Regions from separate parts of the Pseudomonas sp. LjRoot71 genome, predicted to be linked through region 4. Evidence: predicted binding sites of a transcription regulator. Region 4 holds the regulator's gene; each other region holds the start of a gene.
What was found. Region 4 encodes FliA, which starts transcription of late flagellar genes. Its sites were predicted from a motif close to CTAAAGTTTNNNNNNNNNNNGCCGNTAA; they were not measured.
Positions count from the first base shown of each region.

Region 1 (4,142 bases), 3.7 Mb from region 4:
CGTTCCATTAGCCGCAGGCTTTGCCCTAAGATCACCGGCATCTTGGGTGTGTGAGGTGGTTATGGGTTTTTCTGAATTGCTTCAGGCTGTGCGTGACAATCCGCAGGCCGTGTCGATCCCGGCGCAGTGGGGGCAGGGTCGCGCCAGTTTTGGTGGCCTGGTGGCTGCGCTGGTGTATGAAGCGATGCGTGCCCAGGTGCCGAGTGGGCGACCGCCGCGCTCCCTGGCTATCACGTTTGTTGGCCCGGCGGCGCCGGATGTGCCGGTGCGCTTTGAGGTGGAAGTGCTGCGTGAAGGCAAGGCGGTCAGTCAGGTGCTCGGCCGTGCGGTGCAGGATGGCCAGGTGGTGACCATCGTCCAGGGCAGCTTCGGCGCTGGGCGTGAGTCGCGCATCGCGGTCGCGGCTGAGCCAGCCCCGCAAGCCAAGGCAGTGGAAGCCTGCCAGGAGTTGCCGTATATCCCCAATGTCACCCCTGAATTCACCCGCCACCTGGCCATGCGCTGGGCCTTCGGCGGCATGCCGTTCAGCGGCAATCCATCGCGGGATATGGGCGGTTGGGTGCGTCTGCGTGATCAGGAAACGGTCGAAGCGGTCAACGAGGCCCATCTGCTGGCCTTGGTCGATGCCTGGCCACCCGCCGTGTTGCCGCACCTGAGTGCGCCGGCGCCCGGCAGTACGCTGACCTGGACCATCGAGTTCGTGCAGCCTATGACTGCGCTGACAACGCAGGACTGGTGCCTGTATCGCGCGCATATCGAGCATGCCCGTGATGGCTACGGCCATGTGGCAGCGGCGATGTGGACAGCCGGTGGTGAGCTGTTGGCCATCAGCCGGCAGACGGTAGCCGTGTTTGGTTAAACGCCGGTTGTTGCCGTTGCAGAGAGCAACGGCAACAACCGTTTGGCCCTCTACAGCTTAAGCTGGCGGATGGCTTTGTTCAGTTCGCCGGCCAGGCTGGCCAGGTTGGCACTGGTCTGCGCCGATTCGCCGGTCTGCCCGACGGTCTGCTCGGTGACATCGCGGATGCGGATCACGGCGCGGTTCATCTCTTCAGCGACTTGGCTTTGCTGTTCGGCCGCCACGGCGATCTGTGTGTTGCTTTCACGCATATGCGCTACGGATTCGGTGATGGCGACCAGCGCCTGACCGGCTTCATCCGCCTGCTTGACGCATTCATCTGCCTTGATCGAGCTGTCTTGCATAAAGTCCACGGCATCACGGGTGCCACTTTGCAGGGTATTGATCATCTGGGTGATGAGGTCGGTTGAGTCCTGCACGCGCTTGGCCAGGTTGCGTACTTCGTCAGCCACTACGGCAAAACCTCGGCCCATTTCACCGGCGCGGGCGGCTTCAATCGCTGCGTTAAGGGCGAGCAGGTTGGTCTGTTCGGCGATCCCATGAATTTCGCTGACCACGCCGCCGATTTTCTGGCTGTCGGCGGCCAGTTGCTCGATCATCTGCGCGGTCTGTTGCACGCCACTGGACAGCCCGGAGATCGACAGGGCTACGCGGTTGACCACCTGCTGGCCGCTGCGGGCCAGTTGCTCAGCGTTCTTCGACTGATCGCGGGTATCGGCAGTGTGTTCGGCAATATGGTGCACCGTGGCGGACATCTCGTTGATCGCGGTGGCCGCCTGTTCGGTTTCACTCTGCTGATCGAGCATGCCCTGGCGTACGTTACGCATGCTGCCGGCCATGCGCTCGGCACCTTCATCCAGCTGCGCGGCCGATTGCGCGACGATGCCAACGACACGCTGGTAACCAGCCTGCATGGCATTGAAGGCGCTGGCCATCTGGCCCACCTCATCGCGGCTGTTGAGGGGAACGCGAGCGCTCAGATCGCCGCTTTTCTCCACTTGCAGCATCACGTCCTTGAGGGTGTTGAGGTGGCTGAGCAGGAAACGGATCAGCAGCTGCGAGGCTGTCAGAAGCAGCAGCATCAACAGGGCAACCACCAGCGCATAGCTGGGCGCGCGGTCAAAGAATATCTCCACCTGGCTGGGTGCCTTCGCGGTGACGGCCAGACGCTGACCATCCTGGCGGGTGATCACCTCTGCGCCGATCAGCCCACCGCTACCATTGAGTTCGATCCAGCCACGTGTATTGGCCAGGGCACTGCCCTGGTTATCCGGCAGGCGTGGCGTTTGCCCGTTGGCAAAACTCAGCAGGTTGTCGCCACTGGGCAAGGCCTGCTCTGCCGGCCACTGACTGAGCAGGCGGGCCTGCTGCTGGGCGGCGAGTTTGGCTGCGTCGTGACGCGCCTGATGCTCCAGATTGATGGCGTAGAGCACCAGCAGCAGGGTGGTGAAGAAGGCTACGGCGTTGACGGCCCAGAATTTGTACTTCAGGGAAAGATCGCTAATCCAGTGACTCATGCACATCTCTTCCTTGCGGAGGTGGGTTGGCCATTGCCGGTTGGCTCGGGCTTATCGAGGCATATCGATAAGCCTGTTATCGGCGCAAAGCGCTTCGGGTTTAGGCACAAGGCAGCAAACCCTTAGGCAAAGTGCCATCAGTATCAAGCAACGCCAACCAAGCGCATTGATCCTCATCAATATGCCTTGAGTCAGACCAATGCTTGAACACCCTCCAGATGGGGCAGGTTGAAGAACGCCTGTGCCGCCGCGCTGGTGTGGGCGGCCAGTATCTGCTCGGTTTCCCCACGGTGCAGGGCCACCTCGCGCAGCACTTCCACAAGAAAGGCCGGCTCGTTGCGACCGCTCTTCGGTTTTGGGCGCAGGCTGCGTGGCAGCAGGAAGGGTGCGTCACTTTCCAGCATCAGGCGGCCGCGTGGAATTTCCCTGACCAGCGGATGCAAGTGACTGCCGCGCCGCTCATCGCAGATCCAGCCGGTGATGCCGATATGCAAGTCCAGATCCAGGTAGCTGAACAGCGCACGCTTCTCCCCGGTAAAACAATGCACCACGGCGGCCGGCAGCTGATCCCGGTAGTGGCGCAGGATCGCCAGCAGGCGCTCGTCGGCATCGCGCTCATGCAGAAACACCGGCAACTGCAGCTCCACGGCCAGGGCCAGTTGCTGTTCCAGTACTTGCTCCTGCTGCGGCCTGGGGGAAAAGTCACGGTTGAAATCCAGGCCACACTCACCCACAGCGCGGACTCTGGCGTCACCCAGCAGGGCCTTGAGTTCGGCATAGCTGTCACTGTTCCAACTGCTGGCGTCGTGAGGGTGAATGCCAGCGGTACTGAACAAATGGGTGCCGCCGTCATCCAACTGCCGGCACAGCGCCAGGGCATGACGGCTTTCGTCGAGGTTGGTGCCGGTCAGCAGCATCTGCTGCACACCTGCCGCATAGGCACGGGTGAGGAGTGCTTCGCGTTGTTCGGCAAAGCTTGGGTGGGTCAGATTGACGCCGATGTCGATGAGTTGCATGGTGCTACCTGCTGAATTGACCGGGCAGCATAGCAGAGCTTTTTTATCGATTTAAAAAGCTAACCAATACATATATTTAGATCGTATACGTGATGTTGTATGTAATAACTGGCTGGCGTCCATGGGTGGGCTGTGCGAACCTCCGCGCCCCGCGCGAGCGGTCAGTTGTATGCCGCCCGGCAGGTTTGTCCGGGGTTGCTGGATTGATCTGTCGGCCATTTTTGTCCTGGAGCCTTGATGCTGCGAGTGCTACTCACCTGCTGCCTATTGCTGCTGTCCTGCACAGCGGTGGCGCGTGTGGCTGGCCCGCTGGAAATCGAGCAACCCAAGGCTGCCCGTGACCTGGCGAGCATTCGCAGCAGCGGTGAGTTGCGTGTGCTGGTCAATCAGAGTCGTAACAGCTCGGGCGAAGTCAAAGGTCAGAGTATCGGCGTCGAATACCACCGCCTGCGGGCCTTCGAGCAGTACCTCAATCGCAACGCGCGCGATGGCCGCAGCCTCAAGCTGAAACTTATTCCACGGGCCAAGGACCAGTTACTGGCCGCTCTGCAGCGCGGTGAAGGGGATCTGGTCGCTCCCGGTGAACTGCTTAATATGCCGCGTGGCAGCAAGCTCAGCGCCAGTGCTGCAATTCGCCAGGATGTGCCGCTGATCATCGTTGCCCGCCAGGGTAATCGGCGTTACCAGAACCTTGAGCAACTTTCCGGACGCAGCCTGGCGCTGCCCGCTGGCAGCGTGGCCGGCGAGGCG
Region 1 covers NZ_CAXURA020000001.1:4,264,283-4,268,424, forward strand. Annotated here, with positions in the region: gene ACSQ17_RS20110 (acyl-CoA thioesterase) at 62-859, shown strand; gene ACSQ17_RS20115 (methyl-accepting chemotaxis protein) at 910-2,376, opposite strand; gene ACSQ17_RS20120 (TatD family hydrolase) at 2,568-3,392, opposite strand; gene ACSQ17_RS20125 (transglycosylase SLT domain-containing protein) at 3,630-4,142, shown strand, end outside.
Region 1: a site for FliA is predicted at 2,475-2,502, ahead of ACSQ17_RS20115 (methyl-accepting chemotaxis protein). Genes of this name have one in related genera too.

Region 2 (4,142 bases), 1.6 Mb from region 4:
GGACCTGCCCGGCGATCAGCCCTGGCAACTGAGCTGGCAATGGCGCACCGAGCAGACGCTGAAGCAGGCGCGCTTCGCCACCCGCGAAGGCGACGACTACGCCGCGCGGGTTTATGTGCTGCTGGATTACCCGCTGGATTCGCTGAGCTTTGTCACCCGACAAAAGCTGCGCCTGGCGCGCACCTTCTTTGACCCCAACCTGCCAGCGGCGACCCTCAGCTATGTTTGGGACAATCGCGCCGCACCCGGCACCCACGCGCGCAGCGCCTACACCGAGACAGTGGAAATGCAGGTGCTGCGTGGTCCCGAAGCACCATTGGGGCAATGGCTCAGCGAGTCCCGCGACCTGAACGCCGATGCCATCGCCGCCTTTGGCAGCGCACCGCGCAGAATTCTCGGCGTGGTGTTTGCCGCCGACAGCGACAACACCGGCGAATCCGCCGACAGCTATTTCGCTACCCCGCTGCTACAGCATCCCCTGACAGACGACAGCACAAGCCCGTAGCATAACGGCACATCGTTTTGAGCCATGGGTGCCTGCGTTTGAACCATCACTACGACCTCCTGCTGCTCGGCGCCGGCCATGCCCACCTTGGTGTGCTGCGGCGCTGGGCGTTGATCGAACGACCACCGGGGCGTATCGCATTACTCAGCGCCGGGCCGGTGGCCTGGTACTCGGGCATGCTGCCGGGGCTGCTGGCTGGGCGACACAGCGCGGCGGATTGCCAGATCGAACTGCAGGCGCTGTGCCGCGCGGCCAAGGTCGAGCTGATCATCAGCCCGGTGGAAAGCCTGTCCGCCGCCCAGCAACAGGTGCAACTGGCCAATGGCCAAACCCTGAATGCCAGCTGGCTGTCGCTGAATATCGGCGCGCAGGTTGGCGCACCGCCCCAGCAAGGCGACGCCATGCAGACGCTGGCGGTCAAACCCTTTGCCGAGTTTCTTGCCCGTTGGCAACGCTGGCAGGCCGCACCACAGCCCCTGGCGATTCTCGGCGGCGGCGCGGCGGGGGTTGAGCTGGCGCTGGCCTTGGCCGGGCAGGTGCCGCAGCTGGCGCTGTTCTGCGCCGGCCACCTGCTCGATGGTTTGTCGGCTGGCGTGCGCTTGCGCGCCCTCGGCCATCTGCGCCAACGCGGCGTGTGGGTGCGTGAGGATTGCCCGATCAGCCGTATCGAAGGCGACTGCCTGCTCAGCGGTGACGAACCGGTCTGGCGCGGTCAACGCTTGTTGCTGGCCAGTGGGGCAAAGGCCTTTGCCTGGCCTGCACACAGCGGTCTGGGCTGCGATGAGCAGGGCTTTGTCTTGATCGCGCCGACGCTGCAGAGCTACACCCACCCGACGATATTTGCCGCCGGCGACTGCGCCAGCTTGCCCGGCGCGCGCAAGAGCGGTGTCTATGCCGTGCGCCAGGGCCCGGTGCTGGCGGCCAACCTCAACGCCGCGTTGCGTGGCCTGCCGCTCAAACGCTACCACCCGCAACGACAAAGCCTGGCGCTGCTGGCCACCGGCGATGGCGGCGCGCTGCTGGACTGGCATGGGCACAGTGCCGGTGGCCAGTTCTATGGCCGCTGGAAGGATTTTCTCGACCGCGGTTTTATCCAGCGCCATCGCCTTTGACGGCGCGTTAGGGTCTACTGCACAGCATTAAGGCAGTGCGCGAAACAGGCCCTTAGGGATTAACCCACCTGCGACCAAAGTGCCATGGCCGCGAACCGCCATGGGTGCTCGAATCAACCTCCCACCAAAGGTTGGCCGCAGGGAGCGACACCCGCTATGGTCTATAGATTCGCCGACAGCGGCCGATTGCCTGAGCAGGTATATCCGGCTGCACGCACGCAGGTTCCAGCAGGCATGGCCCGCCCATACAGCAGCGGCGCGCCACTGGCAGTTTCTGGTGTTGGCTCGACCAGAATAAAAATAATGAGGTTTGTCATGCGCTCTGCGTTTATTTCCTACCCCAAGGCCTGCCTGCTGCATGCCATCGGGCTGGCCGGGTTGATGGCGGCCTATCAGCAAATACAAGTGCCCTGGTTTATCAGCATTCCGTCCTTTCTGCTGCTGGCCCTGTGGCCCTGGCTGGGCCCCTGGCAGCGCCAGCATGAAGAACTGCCGGCGCAGAGCGACGCCGCCAACGACGCCTTCAGCAACCTCAGCCAGAGCCTGTCCCAACAGACCTGCCACAACGCCCTGGCCGCAGCCGAAGTGGCCCACGCCGCGCAGCAACTGGCCGGCAAACTGCACTCGCAGCTAAGTGCCACCGAGCAGATCAACCAGGCCGCCGAGGCCATCACCCACACCGAACAGGACAACGCCCAGCGCGCCGAACAGACCCTGCAGGCCGCGCAGACCGTGCGGCAGAACAGCAGCAGCGGGCAGCAGGAACTGCGTCAGGCGATCGATGCCATGCAGCACCTGAGCGCGCAGACCGCCACCAGCCGCGAGCTGATCGACGGCCTCAGCAGCCGCACCGAACAGATCGAGAAAGTCACCCAGGTGATCCAGTCGATTGCCAGCCAGACCAACCTGCTGGCGCTCAATGCGGCTATCGAAGCGGCCCGCGCCGGTGACCTGGGGCGCGGTTTTGCGGTGGTCGCCGATGAGGTGCGCAACCTCGCCGGGCGCACCAGCAGCGCCACCGAGGAAGTCGGGCAGATCGTCAGCGATATCCGCCAGCAGAGCGCGGCGGTGGTCAGCCATATGCAACAGCAGGCCGAGCAACTGACCCAGGCCGCGCAGCAGGTCGAGCACACCGGCGAGCAGTTGCAGGGCATTGCCGCACTGGCGGTGGACGTGGAGAACCAGGTCAGCCAGATCGACAGCGGCACCCGCCATAACCACGAGCGCCTGGCCGAGCTGTCGGTGGCGGTCAGCCAGTTGCGCGGCGATGTCGGCGACAGTGAAGGGCAGACCCGTCAGCTCAGCAGCGCGGCCGAGCGTTTGGTCGCTCAGGCCGAAAGCGTCAGCGAACAGCTCGCCGAAGTGGGCCTGGATGACTATCACCAGCGCATCTATGACCTCGCCCGCAACGCCGCCGCGCAGATTGCCGCGCAATTCGAAGCGGACCTGCACAGCGGCCGGATCAGCACCAGCGACCTGTTCGACCGCCACTACCAGCCGATTTCCGGCAGTTTCCCGGCCAAGTACAAGACCCGCTTCGACAGCTATGCCGATCAGGTGCTGCCGGCCATTCAGGAGCCGCTGCTGAGCCAGCACGAAGGCCTGGTATTCGCCATCGCCTGCACCGCCGAAGGCTATGTGCCGACCCACAACGCTGCGTTCAACCACCCGCCCTGCGGTGACCGCGCCATCGACAGCGTGAAGAGCCGCAGCAAGCGCCTGTTCAACGACCGCACCGGCATCCGCTGCGGTAGCCACCAGAAGCCGCTGCTGCTACAGACCTACATGCGTGACACCGGCGAGCTGATGCACGACCTGTCGGTGCCAATCACCGTGCAGGGCCGCCACTGGGGCGGCCTGCGCCTGGGCTACAAACCCGAACCCTGAGCCGCCATTAGACGTTTGTACTGACGGGTGCGGCGGGCGCTTTTCAGCTGCTCCAGCAGCAGCGCGCGCAAAGGCGATACCTGTGGGTTGGGGCGGCGACCCCGGCTGAGCTGGCGCATCTGGAATTTCACCACCGCCATATAGGCCAGGGAGGCAAACGCCTTGTTCTTCCAACGGATCGCTGGCAGCTCGGCGCTGCTCGGCTGCCCGGCCTGCCACTGCTTGGGCAAGGCCGGTTCAATCGCCAGGGCCGTGGCAATCCCGGCCATGGCCACACCGCTGGCCAGTACCTGCTCGACCACCGGTAAACGGCGAATGCCGCCAGTGACCATGACTGGCATCGTCGCCACAGCGGCGATCTCACCAGCAAATTCCAGGAAGTAGGCTTCACGCGCCAAGGTGCGACCGTCGCGGGCATCGCCCTGCATGGCGGGTGCTTCATAGCTGCCACCGGACAGTTCGACCAGATCCACCGCCTGCCCATTGAGCAGCTGCACCACGCGCTTGGCATCGGCCGCATCGAAACCGCCACGCTGGAAGTCAGCCGAGTTGAGTTTGACCGCCACGCAGAAGCTCGGCGCGACCACAGCACGCACCGCCTTGACCACCTCGAGCAGCAGCCGTGCGCGGTTTTCCAG
Region 2 covers NZ_CAXURA020000001.1:2,247,488-2,251,629, forward strand. Annotated here, with positions in the region: gene ACSQ17_RS10660 (DUF3047 domain-containing protein) at 1-505, shown strand, start outside; gene ACSQ17_RS10665 (FAD-dependent oxidoreductase) at 544-1,617, shown strand; gene ACSQ17_RS10670 (methyl-accepting chemotaxis protein) at 1,999-3,504, shown strand; gene ACSQ17_RS10675 (NADH:flavin oxidoreductase/NADH oxidase family protein) at 3,486-4,142, opposite strand, start outside.
Region 2: a site for FliA is predicted at 1,779-1,806, ahead of ACSQ17_RS10670 (methyl-accepting chemotaxis protein). Genes of this name have one in related genera too.

Region 3 (4,142 bases), 2.9 Mb from region 4:
TGCGCCCGTGGCGGGTCGGGTGAAGACCCGGCTGATTCCTGCTCTGGGTGCCCAGGGCGCTTGTGACTTGCAGCAACTCCTGCTGGAGCGCGCCTTGCAGTTGCCGGCCAGTGGTTTTAGTGAACGCTTCCTGTGGCTCGATGATCTGCCCAGTGCCGAGTTGCAGGCCTTGGCCGATCTGCAGGGGTGGACTCTGGTCGAGCAGCCTGAGGGGGATCTCGGGGAGCGCATGCGGCGTATCGCGACCCTGGGGCTGGCGGACAGTGATGCGGTGATTCTGATTGGCAATGATTGCCCGGCCCTTGACGGCATCTACTTGCAGGCAGCTTGCCGCGCCTTGCAGGAGCATCCAGTGGTAATTGGTCCGGCTGAGGATGGCGGTTATGTGCTGCTGGGGTTGCGGAGCATGGCGCCGACGCTGTTCAGTGACATGCCGTGGGGCACTGAGCAGGTCTTCGACCAGACCCTGCAACGCCTGCAGCAGCTGAATTGGCATCCGGCCTTGCTGCCTGCGTTGTGGGATGTGGATCGACCCGAGGACCTGTCGCGCCTGGCGGCGCTGAATATCCTGATTTAGGGCTAGAACAGGCCGTCGCTGTCGAAGCGACGTGCCTCGCGTTGCAACTGGTAGACAAAGCGTTCTACCAGGCGTTGTTCCTGGCCGTTGATGCGGTGAAAGCGGGCACCGATAAAGGTGATGTCCAGCTTGTCTTCATATTGCACATGACGCACTTCGACGGCGGTGGTCATCGGCCCAAAGGGGAAGCGCGCGGTGAAGCGTTCATACACCTGGCCAGCCTGCAGGCTGCTGCTGATATTGCCGGGAAAGCGCAGTTTGCAGCCGGTTGCCGAGATATCCAGCAGCTGCCCGGTGATGGCTGTGCGCAGCTTGTCGCCGGCCAGTTCGATCTTGATCAGCTCACCTTGTTTGAGTGGCGCGCGGAAGGCGCTACGCCGCTGGTGGTAGGTGATTTCCGGCGGGATCGTGCTGAAGTAGCAGCGCGCGCCTTCATGATCGGTAATGCGTACGCTCTGCTCGCACTTCCAGGCCACGCGCACGCCGTCGCGGAAGGCTTCGACATTGAAGGTTTCCCCGTTGGCCAGGTAACGCTCGCCGTCATTGGGCACCAGCTCATCGAGAATCAGCAGGTTTTTGTCGCGGTCAACCTCGATCACATAGCTTTGAAAGCGCTGATTGCGTTCTTCAAAGGTGATGATCAGCGGGTCATGGTTCTGTTGCAGTTGGCGCAGGTTGGCCACGATTTCCACCGGTGTCTTGAGCACCTTGGGGGGTTGCGGGCCATCTTCCTGGCTAAAAGGACTGGGCACGGTCCATTACACTCCGAGCAAATGCTATGGCACTAGCATACTGGCTATATGACAGCATGTCCCTGTGCCTTTATAGGTTTCAGGCCTGGCTGAGCGGGCGCTGCTGGCCGATTCTAGCGGCACTGCCACGGCTGTCATAGAGGCTCGGGGTCTCGTTGCCACGCAGAATACTGAGCATGCTGTTGGCTGATGCCTGGCTGGAACGGATCAGGCGGCCGTTACGCAGGTTGGCGGCCTGGCAGCGTTCCAGCAGTGCGCTTAGCTGATCGCCGTGTTCAAGCAACAGGCTGCCCTGCTCGGACTGTGCTGCGAGGGCCTGCAAGCCGTTGCGATCAGGGCTAAGGCTGAGGCTGGTGAGCAACTGGCTACGTTCCTTGCCGTGCTGGTCGAGCAAGGTCAGCAGTGGCAGCTTGTCGGTCAGAATGCTTTGCAGGCGGGGGAGGTCGCGATCACTGAGGGCTTGGAATTCAGTGTCGATGAGTTCAAGCAACTGCTCGGCGGTGCCGATATCGTTGATGAACAGTTCAAGCAGCTTGGTATCGTGCATTGCGGGCTCTTAGGGGGTAACGGCATTCATTGCGTGTGCAGGAAATGTCCGTTGGGCGACCAATACCCCCAGCGCAGCCCTGTGACTAGCGCTGGGATTCGAAATTAAGCAGTTTGCTGGCAACGCGTTGGCTGTCGACCTGATAGCTGCCATCTTCAATGGCTTGTTTGAGCTGAGCCACGCGTTCTTTGTTGACGGTGGGCTGGTCGCGCAGTTTTTCGCTGACTTTCTGCAATTGCTGAGCATCGCGGCTCAACTGTACCGATTCGCCGCTCTTGCCGGCCTGTTGTGCCTGTGCGGTCGGGTTTGGCACATTGCTGGGTTGCTTGTTGCCGATGGCTTCATTCTGGCCACCTGCCTGAGCACTGCCGGCACGCCCCGAATTGGCTGGCGTTGCGGCATTGTTGAGCCGGTTGATATCGATGACCATGATGCAAAACCTCGAACAGTGTTTGGACGCTTGCCTAGCTTGTCGGCGCTGCCTGGAAAAACTTTAGGGCAAAAAAGTGTGCGTCAGCTAACAGTCTAAACACAGTGTGGAAAATCGTCAGCTCGGTTGATACACAAAGTTTAGTCAAGATTCATGCCTACATCGCAACTTCGACCTGGCCTGGGCCGACGACTCGCGCTCTGATAACCCGATTCGAGCGCTGGTTACGCACGCTGATCTGCTTGCCAACAGTGCCGTCCGAGAGCGCTTCGCCGGGCATGCGGACACTGATCCCACCACTGCGTGCGCTGATCACCACTTGATCGCCTTTGCGTATCGCTTCGGCCATTTGCACGTGAACGGGGGCAAGTACCTGATCCGGTAGCAGTGGGCGCGTCAATTTTTTGCCGATGGCCTGAGGTAGGGCCGTCAGATAACCCTGGTTGAGCAGGCCGACATCGCGTTCGGCGAGCAGCACATCCATTTCTGTCAGCAGATTGTCGCGTTTCAACGGGCGGCTGGCGATCACCACCTGCCGATACAGGCGCACCTGGCCGGGCACGAACACCGTCCAGGGCGTGTCGCCATCGCAGCGCACGCGCAATGTGACGCGGCCAATCGGTTCGGCGGGGCTTTCCAGAGTGGTTGTCAGGGGCTGCCCGCACAGTGGCAGGCGTAGACGTGGATCGAGTCGGTTGATTTGAATCTCATGACGACCGGCGATGTTGCTACGCTGTAAATAATCACTCACCGCCTGCTCAAGAAAAACTTCGCCAGCGCCGATAAGTTGTTCAGGCCGCGTCGCCTCGGCGCTTACCAGGCTGCTATAGCCGAGTGCCAGCAAAGCGGGTACAACTGCCAGCCAGTAGCGGCACTTTGCCAGTGAGCGTCGGTTAGTTGTCGTTTCAGTGTTCATATGGGTTAGATAGCAAGGCGCGTGCCGCCTGCTACGCTGACAGCAATCTGTTACTCAAATAAGGAGTTTGGGTATGGCCGGTGTGATGGATTCGGTTAACCAGCGAACTCAGTTGGTTGGCCAGAATCGTTTGGAGTTGCTGCTGTTTCGTCTGAACAGCAACCAGTTGTACGGCATCAACGTATTCAAGGTGAAAGAGGTGCTGCAGTGCCCGAAACTCACCATCATGCCCAAATCCAGTCCGGTTGTTCGCGGTGTGGCCAATATCCGTGGCGGCACCATTCCGATTCTTGATTTGTCCATGGCTACGGGCAACACCCCGCTGGCGAATATCGACAGCAGCTTTGTGATCATTACCGAGTACAACACCAAGGTGCAGGGTTTCCTGGTGCATTCGGTCGAGCGCATCGTCAACATGAACTGGGAGTCGATACATCCGCCACCCAAGGGCACTGGGCGCGATCACTACCTGACGGCGGTGACTCATCTGGATGACAAGATGGTCGAGATCATCGATGTCGAGAAAATTCTCGCAGAAGTGGCGCCGACCTCCGAGGTGATCTCCGAAGGTGTGCTTGATGCCCGTACCCAGGCCCGTGCCGTGAGCAAACGTGTGCTGACCTGCGACGACTCATCGGTTGCACGCAAGCAGGTGACGCGCTGCCTTGAAACCGTCGGCGTGGAGGTGGTTGCGCTAAATGATGGTCGACAGGCTCTGGATTACCTGAAGGCGATGGTCGAGGAGGGCAAGAAGCCGGAGGAGGAATTCCTCATGCTGATTTCCGATATCGAAATGCCCGAGATGGATGGTTACACCCTGACTGCGGAGATTCGTTCCGATCCGCGTATGCAAAAGCTGCACATCATCCTGCATACTTCGCTTTCTGGCGTGTTTAACCAGGCCATGGTCAAGAAGGTGG
Region 3 covers NZ_CAXURA020000001.1:3,466,862-3,471,003, forward strand. Annotated here, with positions in the region: gene ACSQ17_RS16275 (TIGR04282 family arsenosugar biosynthesis glycosyltransferase) at 1-577, shown strand, start outside; gene ACSQ17_RS16280 (flagellar brake protein) at 580-1,329, opposite strand; gene ACSQ17_RS16285 (flagella synthesis protein FlgN) at 1,409-1,876, opposite strand; gene flgM (flagellar biosynthesis anti-sigma factor FlgM) at 1,962-2,306, opposite strand; gene flgA (flagellar basal body P-ring formation chaperone FlgA) at 2,464-3,222, opposite strand; gene ACSQ17_RS16300 (chemotaxis protein CheV) at 3,296-4,142, shown strand, end outside.
Region 3: a site for FliA is predicted at 2,346-2,373, ahead of flgM (flagellar biosynthesis anti-sigma factor FlgM). Genes of this name have one in related genera too.

Region 4 (4,142 bases):
CCGAAGCAGGAGCCGATGGACGAAGGCGGGGTGATCGCCCTGGTTGGTCCGGCCGGTATGGGCAAGACCACCACCCTGGCCAAGCTGGCTGCGCGTTATGTCCTCAAATACGGCGCACAGCACATCGCCTTGGTCAGCCTGGACAGCTATCGCATTGGCGCTCAAGAGCAACTCAAGACCCTCGGGCGTATTCTCAATGTCCCGGTAACCCTGGTCGATCCTGGCCAGTCCCTGACCCAAGCCCTGGCCCCGCTGGCGCGCAAGCGTGTGGTGCTGATTGACACCGCCGGCCTGCCCGCTAACGATCCAGCGCTGCGTATGCAGCTGGAAACGCTGGCCAGCCGTGGCGTCAATGCAAAAAATTATCTGGTAATGGCCGCTACCAGTCAGGGCCAAGTGCTGAAAGCCGCCTACCATAGTTATAAGCGCTGTGGTCTGGCAGGTTGTATTGTCACCAAGGCGGATGAAGCCACCAGCCTGGGTGAGGTTTTAGGGCTGGCTATTAGCCAGCGTCTACCGGTAGCCTATCTCGCCGATGGGCCACGAATTCCCGATGATCTGCAGGTACCGCGCAGTCATCAGTTGGTCAGCCGGGCCGTGGGGCTGCAGGCGACCCAAGATCCAAGCGAGGATACGATGGCGGAGATGTTTGCCGGCCTTTATCAGCAGCCCGCACGGCGTGTCAGTTAAGCGCCAGGCTGTTGCAATTGAACCGCGCGTAGCCGGCCGAGTGGCTCCAGTCGAAGTTAGACAAGGTGTGTAGAAAATATGGGTATGCATCCCGTACAGGTGATTGCGGTGACCGGCGGCAAAGGTGGCGTCGGTAAGACCAACGTCTCGGTGAACCTGGCATTGGCCCTGGCTGATCTCGGCCGCCGGGTGATGCTGATGGACGCCGACCTGGGCTTGGCCAACGTCGATGTGCTGCTTGGTTTGAGTGCCAAACGCACCCTGGAAGACGTTATCAGTGGCGAATGTGAGCTGCGCGATGTGCTGCTGCAGGGGCCGGGCGGCATCCGCATCGTGCCGGCGGCTTCGGGCATTCAGAGCATGGTGCAGCTGTCACCGATGCAGCATGCCGGGTTGATCCAGGCGTTCAGCGATATTAGTGATAACCTCGACGTGTTGATCATCGACACGGCAGCAGGTATTGGTGATGGCGTGGTCAGCTTTGTACGCGCGGCCCAGGAAGTGCTGGTGGTGGTCTGCGACGAGCCGACCTCAATCACTGACGCTTATGCGCTAATCAAACTGCTCAACCGTGACCACGGCATGAACCGTTTTCGCGTCCTGGCCAATATGGCCCACAGCCCGCAGGAAGGCCGCAACCTCTTTGCTAAGCTGACTAAAGTGACTGATCGTTTTCTTGACGTTGCCCTGCAATACGTAGGTGCGGTGCCGTATGACGAGTCAGTGCGCAAGGCCGTGCAAAAGCAGCGCGCGGTTTACGAAGCCTTCCCGCGTTCGAAGTGCGCGTTGGCGTTCAAGGCGATAGCCCAGAAAGTCGACGCCTGGCCGTTACCGGCCAATCCGCGCGGTCACCTGGAATTTTTCGTTGAGCGTCTGGTGCACCAACCGATCGCGGACACGGCCATATGACAGCAGCCTCTGGACTTCGTATGTATAGCAAGGCACAGGCGCAGGACTCCCAGCACCAGTTGATCGAGCGCTATGCGCCTCTGGTCAAACGCATTGCCTATCACCTGTTGGCGCGTCTGCCTGCCAATGTGCAGGTCGACGACCTGATCCAGGCCGGGATGATCGGCCTGCTCGAAGCGTCAAAAAAATACGATTCCAGCAAAGGTGCCAGTTTCGAGACGTTCGCTGGCATTCGCATTCGTGGCTCCATGCTCGACGAGGTACGTAAAGGCGACTGGGCCCCCCGTTCCGTGCACCGCAACAGCCGCATGGTCAGTGATGCCATTCGAGTAATTGAGGCCAGAACGGGCCGAGATGCTAAAGATCAAGAGGTTGCGGCCGAACTCCAATTGAGTCTCGAGGATTACTACGGCATTCTTGGCGACACTTTAGGCAGCCGCCTGTTCAGCTTCGACGACCTGTTGCAGGACGGCGAGCATGGTGGGCTGGGTGAAGACGCTGGCAGCAACCACCTCGAACCTTCTCGTGATCTGGAAGATGAACGCTTTCAGGCAGCCTTGGCCGATGCCATCGCCAACCTGCCGGAGCGCGAGCGCCTGGTGTTAGCGCTATATTACGATGAAGAATTAAATCTTAAGGAGATCGGCGAAGTACTGGGGGTTAGCGAATCACGCGTAAGCCAACTACACAGTCAGTGTGCCGCCCGTTTACGCGCCCGTTTGGGCGAGTGGCGCGCACACTGAGTGGCGGTTGCGGCACTCGCTGATATCTGGGCCGGTTTCACGATTAAAGGCGTACACAGGTTGCTGGGTGCGTTTGGGACTGTACGGAGGTCGACTTGGACAAGAACATGAAAATCCTCATCGTTGATGACTTTTCAACGATGCGACGGATCATCAAGAACCTCCTGCGTGACTTGGGGTTCACCAACACCGCCGAGGCCGATGACGGCACCACGGCCTTGCCGATGCTGCAAAGCGGCAGTTTCGATTTTCTGGTAACGGACTGGAACATGCCCGGCATGACCGGGATTGACCTGCTGCGCGCCGTACGCGCGGATGATCGTCTGAAAACCCTGCCGGTGCTGATGGTAACGGCCGAGGCCAAGCGCGATCAGATCATCGAAGCAGCTCAGGCTGGGGTTAACGGCTATGTGGTCAAGCCGTTCACTGCCCAGGTGCTGAAAGAGAAGATTGAGAAGATCTTCGAGCGGGTCAACGGCTGATGTCTGCCATGAGGGTGCTATGGAGCATAAAGATTCCGTTCAAGGCGACCTTGAGTCGACCCTGAAACACAACGCTCGCCAATTGGTCGACAGCCTGGAACAGGGCAATTTTGGTGAAGCGGTACAGCTGATTCATGAACTCAACAAGGCGCGTGATCGCGGCCTCTATCACGAGGTTGGCAAGCTGACCCGTGAGTTGCATAACGCTATCGTCAATTTTCAGCTTGACCCGCGTGTGCCACACGCTACCGAAGTGTCGCAAATCACCGATGCCACCGAGCGGCTCAACTATGTTGTGACCATGACCGAGAAAGCGGCCAATCGCACCATGGATCTGGTCGAGCAGAGTGCGCCGCTGGTCAATGATCTCAGCGACGAGGCTCAGAGCCTGAGTGCTGATTGGGGCCGTTTCATGCGCCGCGAAATGAGCGCTGACGGCTTTCGTGAACTGGCCAAGCGCGTCGAACTGTTCCTTGCTCGTAGCGAGCGCGATGGGGCCAAGTTATCTGCTCACCTCAACGACATTCTGCTGGCTCAGGACTTCCAGGATCTGACCGGGCAGGTGATCAAGCGTGTCACGCAGTTGGTCACCGAAGTTGAGAGCAACCTGCTGAAACTGGTGCTGATGGCCAGCCAGGTGGACCAGTTTGCCGGCATTGAACACAACCATGAGTTGCTCCGTGCCGAACAAGAAAAACAAAAAGAGCCTTCCCGTGGTGAAGGTCCGCAGATTCATGCCGATAAGCGTGAAGACGTCGCATCGAATCAGGATGATGTCGACGACCTGCTTTCCAGCCTGGGATTTTAGGAGCACGTCTATATGAGCTTCGGCGCCGATGAAGAAATCCTCCAGGACTTCCTGGTAGAGGCCGGCGAGATTCTTGAATTACTGTCCGAGCAGTTGGTGGAGCTTGAAAGCCGCCCGGACGACATGAATCTGCTCAACGCTATTTTTCGCGGTTTCCATACCGTTAAAGGTGGTGCCGGTTTTCTCCAGCTCAATGAGCTGGTGGAATGCTGCCATATCGCAGAAAACGTCTTCGACATCCTGCGCAAGGGTGAGCGGCGCGTCGACTCCGCATTGATGGATGTGGTGCTAGAAGCACTGGATGCCGTCAACAGTATGTTCAGTGAAGTCCGCGAGCGAACTGACCTGACCCCAGCGACGCCTGAATTGCTGGCAGCATTGGCTCGTCTGGCTGAGCCAGCCAGTGCTGATGAGTTGATGCAGGCTGAAGCGCCGGCAGCCGAACCTGAACCCGAACCGGAGCCGGAACCCGAACCGGCAGTTGCCCAAGCCCCAGCAGGGGATATTACC
Region 4 covers NZ_CAXURA020000001.1:598,854-602,995, reverse strand. Annotated here, with positions in the region: gene flhF (flagellar biosynthesis protein FlhF) at 1-690, shown strand, start outside; gene fleN (flagellar synthesis regulator FleN) at 769-1,599, shown strand; gene fliA (RNA polymerase sigma factor FliA) at 1,596-2,342, shown strand; gene ACSQ17_RS02910 (chemotaxis response regulator CheY) at 2,450-2,824, shown strand; gene ACSQ17_RS02905 (protein phosphatase CheZ) at 2,844-3,632, shown strand; gene ACSQ17_RS02900 (chemotaxis protein CheA) at 3,645-4,142, shown strand, end outside.